2 regions of the Drancourtella sp. An57 genome follow, and region 1 is predicted to be linked to the other one. Evidence: riboswitches for the same ligand, from Rfam matches in the RefSeq annotation. Region 1 holds a riboswitch; the other holds the start of a gene.
What was found. Region 1 has a riboswitch for glycine ahead of B5G11_RS04355 (GrdX family protein). Riboswitches for the same ligand answer to the same signal wherever they lie in the genome.

Region 1 (10,047 bases):
AATTTCGTCAGCGTGGAAAAGGTTGCAGAAGCCCAGATGGAAGAGCTGAAAGCGGTTTATCCTGTGCTCAATGTCGACAAGGCCAGAAATGCGGACGAACGGTTCCGGCACTTTATTCAGGGAGTGTTTGATAAAAAGCATGTTTCTTCTGTTTACCTGACGGGAGAAGGATTTGAAAACAACTGGTATCCGAATTCGCAGAAAGTGCTTTGCAATGGACGCAGGGCTTTTATCGGCAATAATCTCTACAGCAAAGGAGCCTGCTACTGCGGACTGAAAAAACGGTCCAATTCTCTTGATGTGCCGACGTATCTGGATGAAACAAAGCTGATGGAGCAGATTTGCCTGAAGATGAGGATCGATGGGGTGGATATCTGGTATCCGATTGTCGAGTTCGGAACACACTGGTATGAAGATACCCGTGAATGGGAGGTGCTCCTTGAAAACACCGAGGATATTGAAATTCATATCGAATCCCTTGCAACAGGCCAGTGGAACGTAGAGACTGTTTCCTTCGCGGGAATGCCGAAACGGAAGGAATATTCCATGAAACTGATTGTCCGCACGGAATTTGATGACGAGCGTACCTGCCGGCTGAGCTTCAGAGATGCAGGATTTGGAGACTTTTTCCCGGCTACGGACTTCAAGGTAGAAAAAATAATTCATCTGGGAGGTACCAATGGGCAGTTTAATTCTTTGTCATAACAAAAAAGCATCACAACCGTACAAGATTACACGCATTCACAGAAAGATCTATACAATAGAAGAACTGTGCTACTATCTCTGCAATAATCTCTATCTGATTGATTATACGATCATGAATGAAAAAATCTGCGAGTGGCTGTATTCGGAACTGGATATGCGGGAACTGGCAGGAGAACTTCTAGATCTGATCCAGAAAAAGGGGACCATTGAACAGTTCGTGCTCCGCATTCTGGAGCATGCCAGAATTTACTCGGAACCGGAGATGGAACATATCCGGAATGTACTGGACAGACTGAAGGATCAGAAAGAGATTGAACGCAGAAAATATAAGGCGGACAATCTGCTGGAAAGCGGTGAATATGAATCTGCGATTCTTGTCTATCTGTCCATTCTGCAGGATGAGAGAGATGAATCCGCGGGAGAACGGTTTTACGGCAAGGTGTACGGATGTCTTGGAGCAGCTTACGGAAGGGAACTTCTCTATGAGCAGGCAGCGTCCATGTACAGACAGGCATATGAGATCTGTCAGGATGAGACAATGCTGACGGCCTATATCTATGCCTGCTCCAGATATATGCAGGAGGATGAATACCGGAAACTTCTCGAGGAAAATCCGTCTTATTCCCGGACGGCGGACCGGGTAGAGCAGATGATTGAAGAAAAGGAGAGCGGGATGAAAGAAGAAGCGGCGCCGGAGATCCTGGAGAAATGGAAGCATCAGTACCGCCGCTATCTATAGAAACGTATTATATTGCGTTTCTCTTTGTTCTGTAGTATAGTAGGAATGCAAAAAGGCCGACAGGCCGAAACTAAGAAAAGGAGCATGGAAAAGTGAACGACAGATATCAGAGTCCATTATCAGAACGGTATGCAAGTAAAGAAATGCAGTATATTTTTTCTCCGGATATGAAATTCAGAACGTGGAGAAAACTTTGGATCGCTTTGGCGGAAACGGAAAAGGAACTGGGACTTCCTATTACGGACGAGCAGATCGAAGAGCTTAAGGCACATGCGGATGACATCAATTACGATGTTGCAAGAGAAAGGGAAAAGCTTGTGCGTCATGACGTTATGTCCCATGTCTACGCTTATGGTCAGCAGTGTCCGAAGGCAAAGGGAATCATCCATCTCGGAGCGACTTCCTGTTATGTTGGAGATAATACAGATATTATCGTGATGGCAGAGGCATTGAAACTGGTCAGAAAGAAACTGGTCAATGTAATCAATGAGCTTGCCGGCTTTGCGGATCAGTATAAAGCGCAGCCGACTCTTGCGTTTACTCATTTTCAGCCGGCGCAGCCGACGACGGTAGGCAAGAGGGCAACGCTCTGGCTCCAGGAATTTTTGATGGATCTGGAAGATCTGGAGTATGTAAGCGGAACATTAAAGCTTTTAGGTTCCAAGGGAACGACCGGAACACAGGCAAGCTTTCTGGAACTTTTTGACGGAGACCAGGAGACGATCGACAAAATTGATCCGATGATCGCGAAGAAAATGGGCTTCTCGGCCTGCTATCCGGTTTCCGGACAGACTTATTCCAGAAAAGTGGATACAAGAGTGCTGAACATTCTTGCAGGTATTGCTGCCAGTGCACATAAAATGTCAAACGATATCCGGCTTCTTCAGCATCTGAAGGAAGTGGAAGAGCCGTTTGAGAAAAATCAGATCGGCTCCTCGGCTATGGCATATAAGAGAAACCCGATGAGAAGTGAAAGAATCGCATCACTTTCCAGATACGTGATGATCGACGCGCTGAACCCGGCCATTACTTCGGCTACCCAGTGGTTTGAGAGAACACTGGATGATTCGGCAAATAAGCGTCTTTCCATTCCGGAAGGATTCCTTGCCATTGACGGTATTCTGGATCTCTGCCTGAATGTGGTAGACGGACTGGTCGTTTATCCGAAAGTCATCGAGAAGCGTCTGATGTCAGAACTTCCGTTCATGGCAACAGAAAACATCATGATGGATGCGGTAAAGGCAGGCGGGGACCGTCAGGAACTGCACGAGAGAATCCGCGAACTTTCCATGGAAGCAGGAAAGAATGTGAAAGAGAAAGGTCTTGACAATAACCTTCTGGAACTGATTGCGGCAGATCCTGCATTCAACCTGACGCTGGAAGAGCTTCAAAAGACAATGGATCCGGTCCGCTATACAGGACGCGCGAAAGAGCAGGTGGAGGCGTTCCTTGCGAATGTGGTACGTCCGGTACTGGATCAGCATAAAGATGAGCTTGGAATAAAAGCGGAAATAAATGTATAGAACAAAATGACAAAAATTTGGCAATGTGCATAAAAAGTAAAGAAACTATAATTAAGATGCATATTTTAAGGAGGCTGGAACCCCCTGAAACAGTGGGATTCCGCCTTCTTTTTTTGCGTTGAAGCAGAAAGATAAAATAAAAACTGGATAAAATAAACAAAAAATATATAAAATTCATTAAATTATTGTAAACTAAGCTTAAAAATGGTATGATAGATACATCAGGAAAAAATATTCAAAACATCTATAGGGCAAAGGAGGGGTTGTTATGGAAACATTGAACAACATCGTACTAACTATTCAAGACTATCTGTCGAACTATATCCTGATCGTAGCACTTGTAGGAGGAGGTATCTGGTTTTCCATCCGTACCGGTTTCATTCAGGTCCGTGGCTTCACGGAAGGCCTGAGACGTACATTCGGCGGATTGTTTTCCAAAAAAGGAGAAGCGGGAAAAGACGGAATGAGTTCTTTCCAGGCGCTGGCGACAGCGATTGCTGCTCAGGTAGGAACTGGTAATATTGCAGGAGCTGCGACAGCGATTGCGATCGGCGGTCCAGGTGCTGTATTCTGGATGTGGGTGGCAGCATTCCTTGGCATGGCGACGATCTACTGCGAGGCAATTATGGCACAGAAGTACAAGAAAGTCGGCAGCGACGGAATTATAACAGGAGGACCTGTTTACTACATTCGCGCAGCATTCAAAGGTACATTCGGCAGAGTACTTGCAGCGATTTTTGCGGTACTTCTGATTTTCGCACTTGGTTTCATGGGTAATGCAGTTCAGTCTAACTCTATCGCATCTTCTTTCCACACGGCATTTGGTATTCCGCAGTGGATCACAGGTGTAGTTGTAGCAGTTATTGCATTGTTCATTTTCACAGGCGGAATGAAACGTATTGCAAAAGTTACCGAGCTTATGGTTCCGCTTATGGCGGCACTTTACATTGTCGGTTCTCTGATTATTATTATCTATAACTGGAGAAATATTCCTCTGGCATTTGAGCAGATTATTGTAGGCGCATTTGCACCTGATGCTATCACAGGCGGTGCGATCGGTGCTACAGTTTCCAAGGCGATTACAAAAGGTGTTGCACGAGGACTGTTCTCCAACGAAGCCGGTATGGGTTCCACACCTCATGCACATGCGGTTGCAAAGGTAGATCATCCGGTAGAGCAGGGATTTGTGGCAATGACAGGTGTATTCATTGATACGTTTATCGTTCTTACAATGACAGCTCTCGTTATTGTAACAACTCAGGCGCTTCCGAAGTCCTATGAAGTGGTTGAAGGCGGATATTCCGCAGCAGCACTCAGCCAGTTTGCGTATTCGACTCTTTATGGAAAAGGCGGAGAGATCTTTATTGCGATCTGTATGTTCTTCTTCGCTTCCTCTACCATTATCGGATGGTACTTCTTCGGAGAAGCGAATATCAAGTATCTCTTCGGACCAAAAGCAGTTCCGGTTTATTCGGTTCTCGTTTGTGTATGCGTAGTACTTGGTTCTCTTGCACAGGTTGACCTTGTATGGAATATGGCAGACTGCTTCAACAGTATGATGGTTGTTCCTAACATTATCGCCCTCTTTGCATTGAGCGGTATGATCAAGAAGACCCACGACGATTACTTTAAAAACTTCCTGCCGAAGCATCCTGAGCTTCAGAGAAAGAAGAAAAAATAACAAAGAGCGTATCAACATGAACAAGAGAAATGGTTTATAGAAAAAAACTATGTGCAAATCGAATAAAAAGCTGGAAATCTATAAATCGATGTGGTATACTCTAAACAGAATTGTGAAAGACATATTCTGCGCATATGACAATTGAATAGTGGGATGATTTTTCCTGCGAGAGAGTTCGCAAATGAACCGCCGAAGATGCAAACCTTACAGACCAAAGGTGAAACTTTCAGGCAAAAGGATCAGGGAAAGGACCACATTCTGAATCGTGTATGACAAATATATCAGGATGACATACATAAGACAGAAGGGCGGCCTTGTATTCTGCTTCGGCGGAAGTCAGCCGTCCTTTTTTAATAGGTGGAGCCATGAAGAAGGATTATAGAATTATAACAAACAACCCGCTCGTTCGTGAAAAGCTCGGGCAGGATCATGATGTGGAGTTTTATGACTGCTCATATGAAGATGTTTTGAAAAAAGTAAAAGAAGAAGTATGTAAAGGGTACAAGCTCTTAACGCATCCGCTTTCCGGAAGTGTTAAGCCGAATGAAACACCTTACAAATCAGTAATGGTTTCCCGAAAGAGCGGCGAGACAGACCTGATGGGAATTGAAATTATCGAACGGGCCATTGCCTCCGTCAGCAAGTTTCAGTTCAAATCGGATAAATATGCACCGCAGGTTTATGAAGATTTCAGGCTGATTGATTACACATTAATATCCAGTGCACTTCCGTCGGCAGATGCCTGGTAAAAGAAAAAGGCTATAAAGTACTGGGGTACTTTGGGGCATAGATTTCATTATTTAGAAGGAGGGAATTACAGTGAGATTAGAAGTTGGACACATTTTTATCAAGGACATCCAGTTTGGCACTGAGTCTAAAATTGAAGACGGTGTTCTTTATGTATCCGAAGAAGCTGTAAAAGAAGTTGTCCTTGAGGACGAGCACATCAAAAGCGTAAAATTTGACATCGCAAGACCGGGAGAAAGCGTAAGAATCACACCGGTAAAAGACGTTATCGAACCTCGTGTAAAGGTTGAAGGACGCGGAGGAGTTTTCCCGGGAGTTATTTCCAAAGTTGACACAGTCGGCGAAGGAAAAACATACGCATTAAAGGGAATGGCTGTCGTAACAGCAGGTAAGATTGTCGGATTCCAGGAAGGTATCATCGATATGACAGGCCCGGGAGCTGACTACACACCATTCTCCAAACTGAACAACTTTGTAGTTGTATGTGAGCCGGTTGACGGAATCAAACAGCATGAATATGAAGCAGCGGTACGTTTCGCAGGTTTCCGTGTTGCTGTATATCTCGGTGAACTCGCAAGAGAACTCACACCGGATGAAACAAAAGTATATGAAACATATGGAATCAAAGAAGGAATGGAAAAACTTCCGGGACTTCCGAGAGTAGCATATGTACAGATGCTTCAGAGCCAGGGACTTCTGCATGATACATATGTATACGGCGTTGACGCAAAGAAAACACTTTCTACAATCATCAACCCGACAGAAGTAATGGACGGTGCAATCGTTTCCGGTAACTGTGTATCTGCATGTGACAAGAACCCTACATACGTACACGAAAACAACCCGGTTGTACATGACCTCTTTGAAGAACACGGCAAGACAATCAACTTCGTATGCCAGATCCTGACAAACGAAAACGTATACCTTGCTGACAAACAGCGTTCTTCTGACTGGACAGCAAAACTTTGCCGTCTTCTTGATCTGGATGCAGTTATCGTATCTCAGGAAGGATTCGGTAACCCGGATACAGACCTTATCATGAACTGTAAGAAAATTGAAGCAGAAGGCGTTAAGACTGTCATCATCACAGACGAATATGCTGGACGCGATGGAAAATCCCAGTCACTTGCTGACGCTGACGTTGCAGCAGATGCAGTTGTAACAGGCGGTAACGCAAACCAGGTAGTCGTACTTCCGAAACTTGACAAAGTAATCGGAACTCTGGATTATGTCAACACTATTGCCGGCGGTAACGAACACAGCTTACGTGAAGACGGAACAATCGAAGTTGAAATCCAGGCAATTACAGGTGCAACAAACGAAACAGGATTTGGTTACTTAAGCGCCAGATAGTGAAGGAGGAAGAAAAAGATGTTAAAAGTAGTTCATTATATCAATCAGTTCTTCGCTAATATTGGTGGAGAAGAAAAAGCTGATTACCCGGTAGAAGTTCGCGAGGGCGAAGTTGTCGGACCAGGTATGGCATTTAAACAGGCATTCGGAGAAGAAGCAGAAATCGTTGCTACTATCATCTGCGGTGACTCTTACTTCAACGAAAACCTTGACAAAGCAAAAGCAGAAATTATTGAAATCGTTAAAAAATACAACCCGGATGTATTCGTAGCAGGTCCTGCATTCAATGCCGGACGTTACGGTGTTGCCTGCGGTACAATCTGTGACGCTGTACAGGAAGAACTTGGTATTCCGGCAGTGACAGGTATGTACACAGAAAACCCTGGTGCTGATATGTTCAAAAACAAAGTTTACACAGTAGCTACAAAGAACTCTGCTGCAGGAATGAGAAAAGCAGTCGGAAGCATGGCTCCGCTTGCTCTTAAACTTGCAAAACATGAGAAGATCGGTGCTTCCTGTCAGGAAGGTTATATGCCGAACGGTGTTCGTGTAAACTTCTTCGAAGAAAAACGCGGATCCAAACGTGCCGTTGAAATGCTTCTTAAGAAGATCGCCGGCAAACCGTTTGAAACAGAGTATCCGATGCCGACATTCGACAGAGTTGCTCCGAATCCGGCTGTAAAAGATCTTTCCAAAGCAACAATTGCACTGGTTACATCCGGTGGTATTGTACCGAAGGGAAATCCGGATCATATTGAAAGCTCCAATGCTTCCAAATACGGTGAATACAGCATTGCAGGCGTAGATGATCTGACAGAAGAAACATTCGAGACAGCACATGGCGGATACGACCCGGTATACGCAAACGAAGATCCGGACCGCGTACTTCCGGTGGATGTTCTCCGTGAAATGGAAAAAGAAGGTAAGATTGGAAAACTGTATGATAAATTCTATACAACAGTTGGTAACGGAACAGCCGTTGCTTCTGCAAAAGCATTCGCTGAAGAGTTCGCTCCGAAGATGAAAGCTGACGGAGTTGACGCAGTTATCCTCACCTCTACATGAGGTACCTGTACGCGTTGCGGTGCAACGCTTGTTAAAGGCATCGAAGCTGCCGGACTTCCGGTTGTTCATGTCTGCACAGTTACACCAATCTCCATGACAGTTGGTGCAAACAGAATCGTTCCGGCTATTGCCATTCCTCATCCGCTTGGCAACCCGGCACTTGATAAAGACGAAGAATACAAACTTCGTAAAGAAATCGTAGAAAAAGCATTAAATGCTCTTACTACAGAAGTTGAAGATCAGACGATTTTCGATAAATAAGAGTCTGAAAACGCCCTCTTGATTGGCGTCATGTGGAATTCAGCGTCCGGACAGGCCTGCAGCCTTCCGGACGTAAGGATAAAGACATTATAGGAAAGAAGGAGTAAACGTTATGAGCAAAATTTATGACGTAATCATCCTGGGAGCAGGACCGGCCGGATTAGCAGCAGGCCTTTATGCCGGAAGAAGCCGCTTATCCACTCTGATCATTGAAAAAGGAAAAGACGGCGGACAGATTGCTATCACGGATGAAATTGAAAACTATCCGGGACAGATCGTGGAGGGAGAAAGCGGCCCTTCTCTGATCGCAAGAATGACAGAACAGGCTGAGAAGTTTGGCGCAGAGCGTGTGACAGACGTAATCAATGCTGTTGAACTGGATGGCGATGTGAAAAAGCTGAAGAGTGCCAAGGCAGAATATCTTGGAAAAACAGTGATCATTGCAACCGGCGCTTTTGCACGTCCGATTGGATGCAAAAACGAAAAAGAATTTATGGGAAAAGGTATTTCTTACTGCGCAACATGTGATGCCAACTTCTTTGAAGATTTTGAAGTTTTCGTAGTAGGCGGCGGAGATTCTGCTGTTGAAGAAGCGATGTATCTTACAAAATTCGCAAGAAAAGTTACAATCATCCACAGACGTGATGAACTTCGTGCAGCGAAGTCCATTCAGGAAAAGGCGTTTAAGAATGACAAACTCCATTTCTTATGGGATACCGTTGTAGAAGAAGTAAACGGTGACGGTATTCTTTCTTCCATGACAGTTAAGAACGTTAAGACTGGCGAACTTACTACAATCGAAGCAGACGAAGATGACGGAATGTTCGGTGTATTCGGATTTATCGGAACAATCCCGAATTCCAAAATTTTCGAAGGCGTGATCGACATGGACGAAAGAGGATATATCAAATCCGATGAAAACATGCATACAAACATTCCTGGCGTATTTGTGGCAGGTGATGTTCGTATCAAGAGCCTTCGTCAGGTAGTAACAGCTGCTGCAGATGGAGCAATTGCTGCTACACAGGCTGAAAAATATATCAACGAAAACGAATAAGAAGTATTAAGGAGGAGTTTAACAATGTTAGAAGTAGATAAGAAAACATTTGAACCAGAAGTTCTGCAGGCAGAAGGATACGTTCTCGTAGATTTCTTCGGAGATGGATGCGTACCTTGCCAGGCTTTAATGCCGCATGTTCATGCATATGCTGACAAATATGGCGACAAAATCAAATTTACATCTTTAAATACAACAAAAGCACGCCGTCTTGCAATCGGCCAGAAGATCCTTGGACTTCCGGTTATTGCTATCTATAAAGATGGTGAAAAAGTGGAAGAGTTAGTAAAAGATGACGCTACTCCGGAAGCAGTAGAAGAGATGGTTAAAAAATACTACGCTATGGCGTAAATTTCTTTTGCGTAATTGCCCTTTCGGGCTTTACGAGGGCATAAAGCGGTGCCCTGAATAAATATTTATCAACCAATTATTAAAATGAAGGGAAGGAGGAAAAACATCATGGCAATTTTAGAAGGTAAAAAAGTCATTATTATTGGTGACCGTGATGGTGTTCCGGGACCGGCTATCGCAGAATGCGTAAAGACAGCCGGTGGAGAAATTGTTTTTTCTTCAACAGAATGTTTCGTCTGAACGAGCGCAGGCGCAATGGATCTTGAGAATCAGAAGAGGGTTAAAGAATTCGCAGATGAATTCGGACCAGAAAACCTGGTAGTAGTACTTGGTGCAGCTGAAGGTGAAGCTGCTGGTCTTGCAGCTGAAACAGTTACTGCTGGTGACCCAACATTCGCAGGTCCATTGACAGGGGTCCAGCTTGGACTCACGACATATCACGTTTGTGAACCAGAACTGAAAAAAGAGTTTGATGAAGCGGTATACGATGAGCAGGTCGGCATGATGGAAATGGTTCTTGATGTTGACGACATCGTAGACGAAATGTCTGCAATCCGTGACGAAT
Region 2 (10,047 bases), on a different contig from region 1:
ATTTCTTCCCGTCAATCAAAAGATCATTCCGGCCGGACGCCTCAATGTGCAGTCCCAGATGTTCCAGCGCCCCGGCAATGACCGAAAGCTGCCGTTTGACATCATAATATTCTCCGGAAACCAGAAAGGTAAAATTCAAATTTCCCAGATCATGATATACCGCTCCTCCTCCGGAAAGCCGTCTTGCCAGATGGCCTCCGTCCCTCTCCAGCTGTTCTGTTCTGCATTCTTTCCATGCGTTCTGGTTTTTCCCGATCACCACGGTCTTTTCGTTCTGCCAGAGGTAGAGAATGCACTCCTTCTCCTTACATCCAAAGAGAAGAAACTCCTCCAGCGCAAGATTTCTGTACGGATCGGTTCCATGACTTTCTATATATGTAAGTGTTTCCAACATGTCGCTTCACCCTATTCATCAAAATGCCAGCGCAGCACCGGATGTCTGGCTGCCTCCACTTCATCCAGCCGTGTAACCGGTGTGGTAACCGGGGCACGATGCAGTTGATCCGGATATTCCAGTGCCTGACGATACAGATTATGGAAGACCTCCAGCGCTTCATCCAGCGTTTCGCGTGATTCTGTCTCTGTCGGTTCGATCATCAATGCCTCGTCGACAATCAGCGGAAAATACATGGTCGGCGGATGAATGCCATTGTCAAGCAGTCCTTTGGCGATATCCATGGCGGAAATACCCGTCTTCTTTTTCAGATCGGCAAGGCTGATGACAAACTCATGCATGCAGCTCTTTCCGTATGCCGCCGGGAAGATATCCTTTAACCCGTTCATCATATAATTGGCGTTTAATACTGCATTCCTGCCTGCTTCCGGGATGCCTTCTTTTCCAAGTGTCATCAGGTAGGAAAGGGCCCGCACCACGACGAGGAAGTTGCCGTAAAAGCTTTTCATTTCCCCGATGCTGTGTTCCGGTTTCTTCATATAATAATGCTCGTCTTTTTCCACAAGAACGGAAGGAAGGAACTCTGCGAGCAGTTCTTTACATCCTACCGGTCCGCTTCCCGGCCCTCCGCCTCCATGCGGGGTGGAAAAAGTTTTGTGAAGATTCAGATGGACAACATCAAATCCCATGTCTCCCGGACGGACCGTTCCCATTACCGCGTTCAGATTCGCCCCGTCATAGTAGCAGAGTCCGCCGCATTCATGGATGATTTCCGTAATCTCCAGGATGTGTTTTTCAAAAATTCCAAGAGTATTCGGATTCGTCAGCATGATTCCTGCGGTCTCTTCGTCCGCCGCTTCTTTCAGCTTTTCCAGGTCCACGCAGCCATCCGCGTCTGACGGAACACTGACCACTTTATAGCCTGCCATCACCGCGCTGGCCGGGTTGGTTCCGTGTGCGGAATCCGGCACCAGAATCTTCGTTCTCCTGGTATCTCCCCTGCTTTCGTGGTAGGCCCGGATCAGGAGAAGTCCCGTAAACTCGCCGTGGGCTCCTGCCGCCGGCTGGAATACCATCCGGTCCATACCGGTAATGGCGCAGAGATATTTCTCCGCCTTATGAAGTACTTCCAGGCATCCCTGTACGGTATGTTCCGGCTGAAGCGGGTGAATCCCGGTAAATCCCGGAAGTGCCGCTGCCGCCTCGTTGATCTTCGGGTTATATTTCATCGTACAGGAACCAAGCGGATAAAATCCATCGTTGACTCCGTGGGACTTTCTCGCCAGTTCACTGTAATGTCTGCTCAGATCCCCCTCTGCGATTTCCGGAAGATGGAGGGCTTTCTGTCTCTGGTCTTCCTGCGGAAGCCTGGTCTCTTCCACATCGCACGCAGGAAGCATGCTGCATCTGCGTCCCGGTCTGCTTTTTTCAAAAATTAACATCCCTGCACCTCCTTCAGAATCCGGATGACCTCATCCATTTCTTCTTTTGTATTCATCTCCGTACAGCACCAGAGAATCCGGTGCTCATCCAGCGGATATCCTCCCAGAATTCCATGTTCCTCCAAAGCCTTCAAGGTCTCCCCTGCCGGCACCTTGGATTCCGTCACAAATTCATGGAAAAAATTCCCCTGATTTTTCGTGCGGTATCCGATTTTCTCCAGCTCTCCTGCCAGATAGTGTGCCTTGGAGACACACTGCACCGCCGCCTCTTTCAGTCCGTCCGGTCCCATGGACGCCAGGTATACCGTCACCGCCAGTGCACAGAGCGCCTGGTTGGAACAGATATTGCTGGACGCTTTCTCTCTCCGGATATGCTGTTCTCTTGCCTGAAGTGTCAGCACATAACCGGTCTTTCCGTTTTTGTCTTTTGTCTGTCCGACAATTCTGCCAGGCAGCTTCCGCATCATCTTGTCCGTACATGCCATAAAACCAAGGTACGGTCCTCCAAATGCCAGTGGAAGCCCCATCGGCTGTCCTTCTCCGACCGCCACATCCGCTCCGTATTCAGCCGGTGTTTTTAAAATGCCAAGAGAAACCGGATTGACTCCCATCACATATTTTGCCCCGCCTTCATGGGCAATCTGTCCAATTTCTTCTGCATCCTCCAGATTTCCGTAATAATTGGGATGCTGTATGTAAACACACGCCGTTTGTGCATCAATTTGTTCTCTGAGAATCTCTTTGTCCGTACGCCCGTCCTTTTCCGGAATCAGCTCCACCTGCATTCCATTTCCGTGGCAGTAGGTCTGCACCGTCCGGATCACATACGGGGAGGACGTCTGTGAAATCAGGACTTTCTGCCGTTTTCGTTCCCGGCACATGGAAACTCCTTCTGCGGCTGCAGAAGCGCCGTCATAGACTGACGCATTGGACGCATCCATCCCGGTCAGATCACAGATCATTGTCTGATATTCAAAGATGGACTGCAGAATTCCCTGGCTGATTTCCGCCTGATACGGGGTATAGGCCGTCGCAAAATTTTCCTTGGATGTGATGCTTGTGACAGCTGCCGGGATATAGTGCCGGTACACTCCGGCACCCCGGAAAATGGTAGGAAAGATCCTGTTCTTTCCGGCCATTTTCTCCATTTCTCTTCTGACATACAGTTCCGGCATGCCTGCCGGGATCTCAAGCTCCCCTTTCAGTCTGACTTCATCTGGAATGTCCGCAAAGAGCTCATTCATGTCAGAATATCCGGCCGCCTGCAGCATTTCCTGTCTTTCTTTCTCTGTATTCGGTACATAGCCGCCCATCCGAACTCACCGCCTCTCTGTTATTCTTTCTCGCTCTCTACAAACGCCTCATACTCCGCTCCTGAGAGCAGCTCTTCTTTTTCTGTGATGTCTTTCACTTTGATAAACCACGCATCATACGGAGCCTCATTGATATATTCCGGCTCATCCAGCAGTCTTTCGTTGATTTCACATACCACACCGGATACCGGAGAGTACACATCAGATACCGCTTTGACGGATTCCACATCGCCAAATGCCTCTCCTACCGTCACCTCATCCCCCTCTTCCGGAAGATTGACAAACACCAGATCTCCAAGCTCTGACTGGGCGTAGTCCGTCAGCCCGATCACTGCAACTCCGTCTTCCTCTTTTACCCACTCATGTGATTTTACATACTTTAATTCTTCTCTGATTTCCATATCCGTTTCTCCTTTTCTGATTTTTATTTCTGTCTTTTATAAAATGGAAGATCTACAACTTCCGCCTCCACGCTTCGTCCGCGCACGTCAACCTCCACCTTGTCTCCTGTCCTGACCGCTCCTGCCTTCACAAGCGCCATGGCGATCGGATATCCAAGGTACGGGCAGTGTGTGCCGGATGTCGTCGTTCCAATCTCTGTGCCTTCCAGCGAAACCTTCTGCTCTTCCCGGATAATGCCCCGCCCGGTCACTTTCAGTCCGATCCGTTCTCTCTTTGGCTCTCCTGCTTCTTCCAGCGCCTTCTTCCCGATAAAATTTTCTTTTGCCATTTTTACGGCAAACTGAAGTCCCGCTTCCAGAGGAGTCACTTCTTCGTTCATCTCGTGTCCGTAGAGCGGCATTGCAGCTTCCATCCGCAGGGTATCTCTTGCTCCCAGTCCGCACGGGATCAGTCCTTCCTCTTTTCCTGCTTCCAGAAGCGCATTCCACATCTGCGGCGCATATTCTGCCGCCAGATACAGCTCCACGCCGTCCTCACCTGTATAGCCGGTCCTGGAAACGATACAAGGGATTTCTGCCACCCTGCCATCAAACACTGCGTGATAATATTTCTCCGGAATACTCTCTTCGTCCGTCAGTTTTCTTAAAATCTCAAGGGCTTTCGGTCCCTGGAGGGCAAGCTGCGCATACTGGTCGGAAACGTCCGTAAATGCCACGTTTCCAAACTGGTGATCCAGCATCCACTGGTAGTCCTTCTCCTTGTTTGCCGCATTGACAACGATCAGGTATTCTTCCTCGAATTTCCGGTAGACAATCAGATCATCCACCGTGCCTCCGTGTTCGTTGCACATCGGGCTGTACTTGGCCTGGCCGTCCTTGATCTTCGTATAATCATTGGTGAGAAGCATCTGAAGATTTGCCTTCGCATCTTCTCCCGTGCAGAGAATCTCTCCCATATGGGAAACATCAAAGAGCCCTGCCCGGGTGCGCACCGCCATGTGTTCCTTGATCACTCCTGTCGGATACTGCACCGGAAGAGAATAACCTGCAAACGGAACCATCTTTCCTCCGGCCTTTATATGTTCTTCATAAAGTGGTGTTTTTAATTCCATCTCCCGTGTCCTCCTTATTCATACAATGGATGTCTGCCGCAGATTTCATTGACTGTGCTGCGGATCTCGTCTGCCTTTGTATCAAAGTCTGTTGCCGCCATCTTGATCAGCTTTGCAATCGTTCTCATCTCGTCTTCTTTAAGCCCACGTGTTGTCACAGCCGGCGTTCCGATCCGGATGCCGCTTGTCACAAACGGACTTGCCGGGTCATTTGGCACCGCGTTTTTATTGACTGTGATATAAACCTCGTCCAGACGGCGCTGCAGTTCTTTTCCGGTAATGTTCATATTCTGGAGATCGACCAGCATCAGATGGTTGTCCGTTCCGCCGCTGACCAGGTCAAAGCCTTCTTCCTTCAGTGCTTCAGCCAGTGCTTTTGCGTTCTTTAAAATCTGTTCCTGATAGGTCTTGAATTCCGGTTTTAACGCTTCCCCAAAGCAGACTGCCTTCGCGGCGATGATATGCATCAAAGGCCCACCCTGGGTTCCTGGAAATACCGCCTTGTTGATGGCCTTTGCGTGTTCTTCCTTGCACATGATCATGCCGCCTCTTGGTCCCCGCAGCGTCTTGTGGGTGGTCGTTGTCACCACATCTGCATAAGGAACCGGGCTCTGATGGAGTCCGGCCGCAACCAGTCCGGCAATATGCGCCATATCCACAAACAAAACGGCGCCCACTTCTTTCGCAATCTCCGCAAACCGGTCAAACCGGATCTCTCTTGGATATGCAGACGCCCCTGCAACAATCATCTTCGGTTTGCATTCCAGTGCTGTCTTTCGGATTTCATCGTAGTCCAGAAATCCTTCTTCATTGATGCTGTATGGTACAAAATGATAAAGAATTCCGGACATATTCACCGGTGAGCCGTGGGTCAGGTGTCCGCCATGGTCCAGATTGAGTCCCATCACCGTATCTCCCGGCTTCAGAAAGGCCTGATAAACCGCAATATTGGCGCTTGCCCCCGAATGCGGCTGTACACAGGCATGTTCGCATCCAAACAGCTGTTTTGCACGCTCGATTGCCAGATTTTCAATCACATCTACATATTCACAGCCTCCGTAATACCGTTTCCCCGGATATCCTTCCGCATACTTGTTTGTCGGGACCGTCCCCATCGCAAGCATCACCGCCGGGCTTACTATATTTTCCGATGCGATCAGCTCCAGATTTCTTCTCTGCCTTCCAAGTTCCTGTTCCAGAGCCCCGCCGACTTCCGGATCGTACTCTTTGATGTAGTTCGTAACATCTCCTACCATACTCATACGTATTTCCTCCTCAAATCAATATTCTTGCTTTTTCTGTCGATACGGATTCCGGCCGAAAATCCGGGGCAACAAAAAAAGCAGATCAAGTAACTTCTCCATCATGAGAAGTCCTTTCATCTGCCTCTGTCCTTTTACCTGAAAGATTATCCAGCAGTGCTGTGCTGCACGCCAGATTACTTCTTCGGTACAATCATATTGTTCTCCAGAGTGTTGTCCGAACCTGTTCCTTTTGCCTGAGAGTTTCTTGCATGCCCCTTCGGCTCCGGCTATCATTCCCGCGCCGCACACTGCGCTATAGTGGTATCTCACAGGTTCATCATTCAACTTTAAAGTTATTATAAAATTCACTTACTCCAGAGTCAAGTGTTAAATAGTAAACTTGTCAGTTAATATTTTGACAGTTATTTTGTAGACAATTTCTTCTTGTTTATCGTTTTTCTTTATACATTTTCCTTCTTAACCAAGCACCAGACACCAGAGCGGGAGTGTCAGAAGCGACAGCAGCGTACTGAGGAAAATCATCCCCGTCGCATACCGCTCATCCCCATGGTATTTGGAAGAAAGAAGTGCTGTTGTGACAGGCGCCGGCATTCCGGCCATGATTACGGTAATCCCCCGCAGCACCGGATCCACCGGAAGAAAGGCTGTCAGAGCAAAGACGACCGCCGGGATCAATACAAGGCGGACTGCCGCATAAAATACCATGGTACGGTCAATCAGTCCTCTTGGATCCATCTCCGCAAGCATCATTCCGATCAGCATCATACTCATGGGTGTATTGGCGCTGCTCAATCCCTCCACCGCCCGGGTAAAGAAGTCCGGCCAGGATACCGGAAGAAACATGACGATCAGCCCCAGATAAATCGAAACAATGCACGGATGGGTGACTACCTTTTTCAGCACGTTCTTTTTCTGACCCGGCAGAAAGCAGGAGACGCCCACCGACCACATGACCACCCGGACCGGGAGCATGAAGACTGACGCATACAAAAGCCCGGACGTCCCGTAAATACTTTCAATTACCGGATTTCCCAGAAAGCCGCCGTTAGAAACAATCGTCCCGTACCGGAGCGGCTTTCTCTTTTCCTCATCTGTTTTTTTGTACAACAGAAACGCTGACGCCACAGATATCATATTATACAGCACGGATAACAGCACCGTCATGACAACCGGCTTCCAGACATCATGATGGGGCTGTACAAGAAACGCATGAAAAATGTTAAACGGCAGCAGCACATACAGACACAGATCCACCATGTTCAACCTTCCTGTCGTGCCTACTATTCCTCTTTTTCTTACGATAAATCCAACGATCACAAAGAAGAACATCATCCCCTGCATCGTCAGCATATTTTCAAATACCATCTGCCTGCTCCTACAATCCGATCCGGTCCGCAATACCGCGCATTGCTTCCAGTGCAATGTCGATAAATTCGTCAAAATCCATGCCCGTAAATTCAATCGCTTCCATATAGTCGCGGTTGGCACCGGCTGCAAACCGAAGCTCACGGAAACGTTTGAGCACAGATTTATGTTTGACGCTTGCAATCTTTTTATCCGGATAGATCTGAGCAATGGCTTTCAAAAAACCACTCATCGGATCGGATGCAAGAATCGCATACTGAAGTTTTGTTTTTGCTTTCACGCCGCTTTCCGGATTGTGGGCACAAATGGCGTCAAACAGCACCGGATCATCAATTCCTTCTTTTTTCAGGATTTCCACCGATGTCGGTCCGTGGGTCTCCGGGTGCTCCTTCCACTCGCAGTGTTCCTCATCCAGATCATGAAGGAGCCCCACTACGCCCCAGTATTCCACTTCTTCAGGAGCAAGCTTTTCTGCGACTCCCCGCATGATCGCCTCCACTGCATAAGAATGCTCCAGATAGCGTTCTCCTTCCATGTATTTATGTAAAATCTCGTATGCCTGATCACGTGTAACCGCCATTGTTCTTTCCTCCTGAATCTATTCTTTGAATTATGTTACTGTGCCAGTGTTCCCATCGGATCCCACGGATTCAGATGAACCGGTTCCCCGGCCGCTTCCTCAAGCTGCTCTTTTGTCAAATATTTTTTATTGATCACTGCCTGGTATACATACCGGTCAAACCAGTCCGCACTCATCAGATAGTATCCTTTTTCCCCGTGCTCATCACTCCAGCTGTTCTGGATTTTCCATTTCCGTGCATTGCCTTCTTCGTCCAGATCTACGCCGGTAATCACCATCGCATGGTTCATTGCGCTTTCCCGGTAGTCCAGTCCGGCACCTTTTTCCATATCAAACTGCATGCCGTAGGTACCTTCAAAATCATAGCACTCCGTGCACCAGAGTCCCCTGTCGCGTTCTCCGTATTTGCCGACATCACTTCCGAACCAAACGACCTCGCCGTCAGAAAGCTGACGGATAATCAGGCTTTTCAGCGTGTCCATCGGCAGATTGTAGTAACGCACCGGCGCACCTTCTGCGACATTTCCAAGATAGTCAACGGTGTAGCTCTTTCCAAACGGTTTATCTTCGGTAGGTGAATTGATGATGCTGACATAATCTTCACGAAGCTTCAGTCCCACATATTCTTCATAGAATGATTTTGGTGTCAGGTCACGTACTACATGGTATTTCTTATCCTTATCCACATATTCAAAGTCAAATTTCTTCGGCGGATTTCCGAAGCACATGCACAGGAAACTGTAAATCTCAGACATCATCGCTTTCTTTTCTCCCTGCACGTCTCCTCCGCTTCTGACTGTCTCACGAAGTTTTTCCGCACACAGGCGCAGTCTGGAATTCAGAAGCGCATTCATATCTCTCGTATTGCTGCTCTGGTAGGTTTCCTCCATGGCACTCTTCGGAACCACTCCGTACTTTTCCACGAGATTGACAAACATATCCCACTGGCCTCCATCGCCGACGCCTTCTGAAAGAATGTGGCACACGGTACGGTCGTCCACCGAGCGGTCCGCCAGATCAATGATGCTCTCCAGCATATAATTGGCTTTCTCAAACTTGTCCCAGAATGCTGTGTAGTTCTGGGAAAGTTCAAATTTGTCCAGATTGCATTTCTTTGCCGTCACTTCACGGAGCACATTCAGCGCAGAGAAAATCCAGCAGCGTCCGCTGGCTTTCTGATTCGTCACCGGAAGCGTCGGAATATCAATGGAGAATGCATACTGGGAGGATGCAAGCCCTGCATGGCAAAACGCCGCATCCTTTACCGAATGCTTGTAAAGCGCATTCGTCATCGCACGGCAGAGCGCACTGCCTGCATACTTTTCCTCAAACCCGGAGAGATCATCTGCTGTCAATCCTTGAAACTGATTCATTTTTCATCATCCTTTCCCTTTATCTTTTGTCTCTGCCCTATAGTATAGCATGAATTTGAAAACGGCGAAATACCCGATACTTGCTTTACATGGTCAAAATATAAGCGCCCTGCGGGATTTTCCGCAGGGCGCTATGCTTTACCTGAGTAAACTATTCTACAGATCGTTCTTATTCTTCTGTTTCTGTCTCCTGGCTTTCCTCTTCGGATGCTTCTTCGGAAACTTCCTCTGCCGTCTCTTCAGCTGTTTCCGCTTCCGGTTCTTCTGTCAGATCCAGATCTGCACCAAGAATCTCTGTATCCTCCTCAGCTGCTTCGGATTCTGCTTTCTCGTCTTCTTTTGCATTTTCCTTTTCTTCAGCTTCTCTGCGGAGGCGTGCCTCTTCTTCTTTCTGAGCTTCGATCATCGCATCTGTATTCAGCTTGATATTGCGGTATTTGCTCATACCGGTACCAACCGGAATCAGTTTACCGATGATAACGTTCTCTTTCAGACCGATCAGCGGATCGACTTTTCCTTTGATGGCTGCTTCTGTGAGGACTTTTGTTGTCTCCTGGAAGGAAGCTGCGGACAGGAAGGAGTTTGTAGCAAGTGCCGCCTTGGTAATACCAAGCATGATCTGCTCTCCTGTTGCCGGCTCTTTACCTTCAGCCACGAGTTCTTTATTTCTGTCTTCGAACTCAAGGGCGTCTACCATAGTGCCCGGAAGGAATTCGGAATCTCCGTTCTCCTCGATACGGACTTTCTTCAGCATCTGACGCACAATGACTTCGATGTGCTTATCGTTGATATCTACACCCTG

Region 2: linked by a shared signal. The riboswitch ahead of glyA (serine hydroxymethyltransferase) and the one ahead of B5G11_RS04355 (GrdX family protein) in region 1 are both predicted to bind glycine.

Annotation. Positions count from the first base shown of each region.
Region 1 covers NZ_NFHY01000004.1:77,054-87,100, forward strand. The annotation lists gene B5G11_RS04335 (DUF5716 family protein) at 1-705, shown strand, start outside; gene B5G11_RS04340 (hypothetical protein) at 680-1,444, shown strand; gene purB (adenylosuccinate lyase) at 1,537-2,967, shown strand; gene B5G11_RS04350 (sodium:alanine symporter family protein) at 3,236-4,648, shown strand; glycine riboswitch at 4,802-4,901, shown strand; gene B5G11_RS04355 (GrdX family protein) at 5,014-5,397, shown strand; gene B5G11_RS04360 (glycine/sarcosine/betaine reductase component B subunit) at 5,468-6,748, shown strand; gene grdB (glycine reductase complex selenoprotein B) at 6,767-8,074, shown strand; gene trxB (thioredoxin-disulfide reductase) at 8,187-9,131, shown strand; gene B5G11_RS04375 (thioredoxin family protein) at 9,156-9,482, shown strand; gene grdA (glycine/sarcosine/betaine reductase complex selenoprotein A) at 9,591-10,047, shown strand, end outside.
Region 2 covers NZ_NFHY01000012.1:10,741-20,787, reverse strand. The annotation lists gene B5G11_RS10920 (lipoate--protein ligase) at 1-391, opposite strand, end outside; gene gcvPB (aminomethyl-transferring glycine dehydrogenase subunit GcvPB) at 406-1,836, opposite strand; gene gcvPA (aminomethyl-transferring glycine dehydrogenase subunit GcvPA) at 1,830-3,149, opposite strand; gene gcvH (glycine cleavage system protein GcvH) at 3,170-3,550, opposite strand; gene gcvT (glycine cleavage system aminomethyltransferase GcvT) at 3,574-4,662, opposite strand; gene glyA (serine hydroxymethyltransferase) at 4,677-5,918, opposite strand; glycine riboswitch at 6,041-6,143, opposite strand; gene B5G11_RS10890 (AEC family transporter) at 6,384-7,292, opposite strand; gene B5G11_RS10885 (HD domain-containing protein) at 7,303-7,872, opposite strand; gene B5G11_RS10880 (C1 family peptidase) at 7,908-9,245, opposite strand; gene rpoC (DNA-directed RNA polymerase subunit beta') at 9,415-10,047, opposite strand, start outside.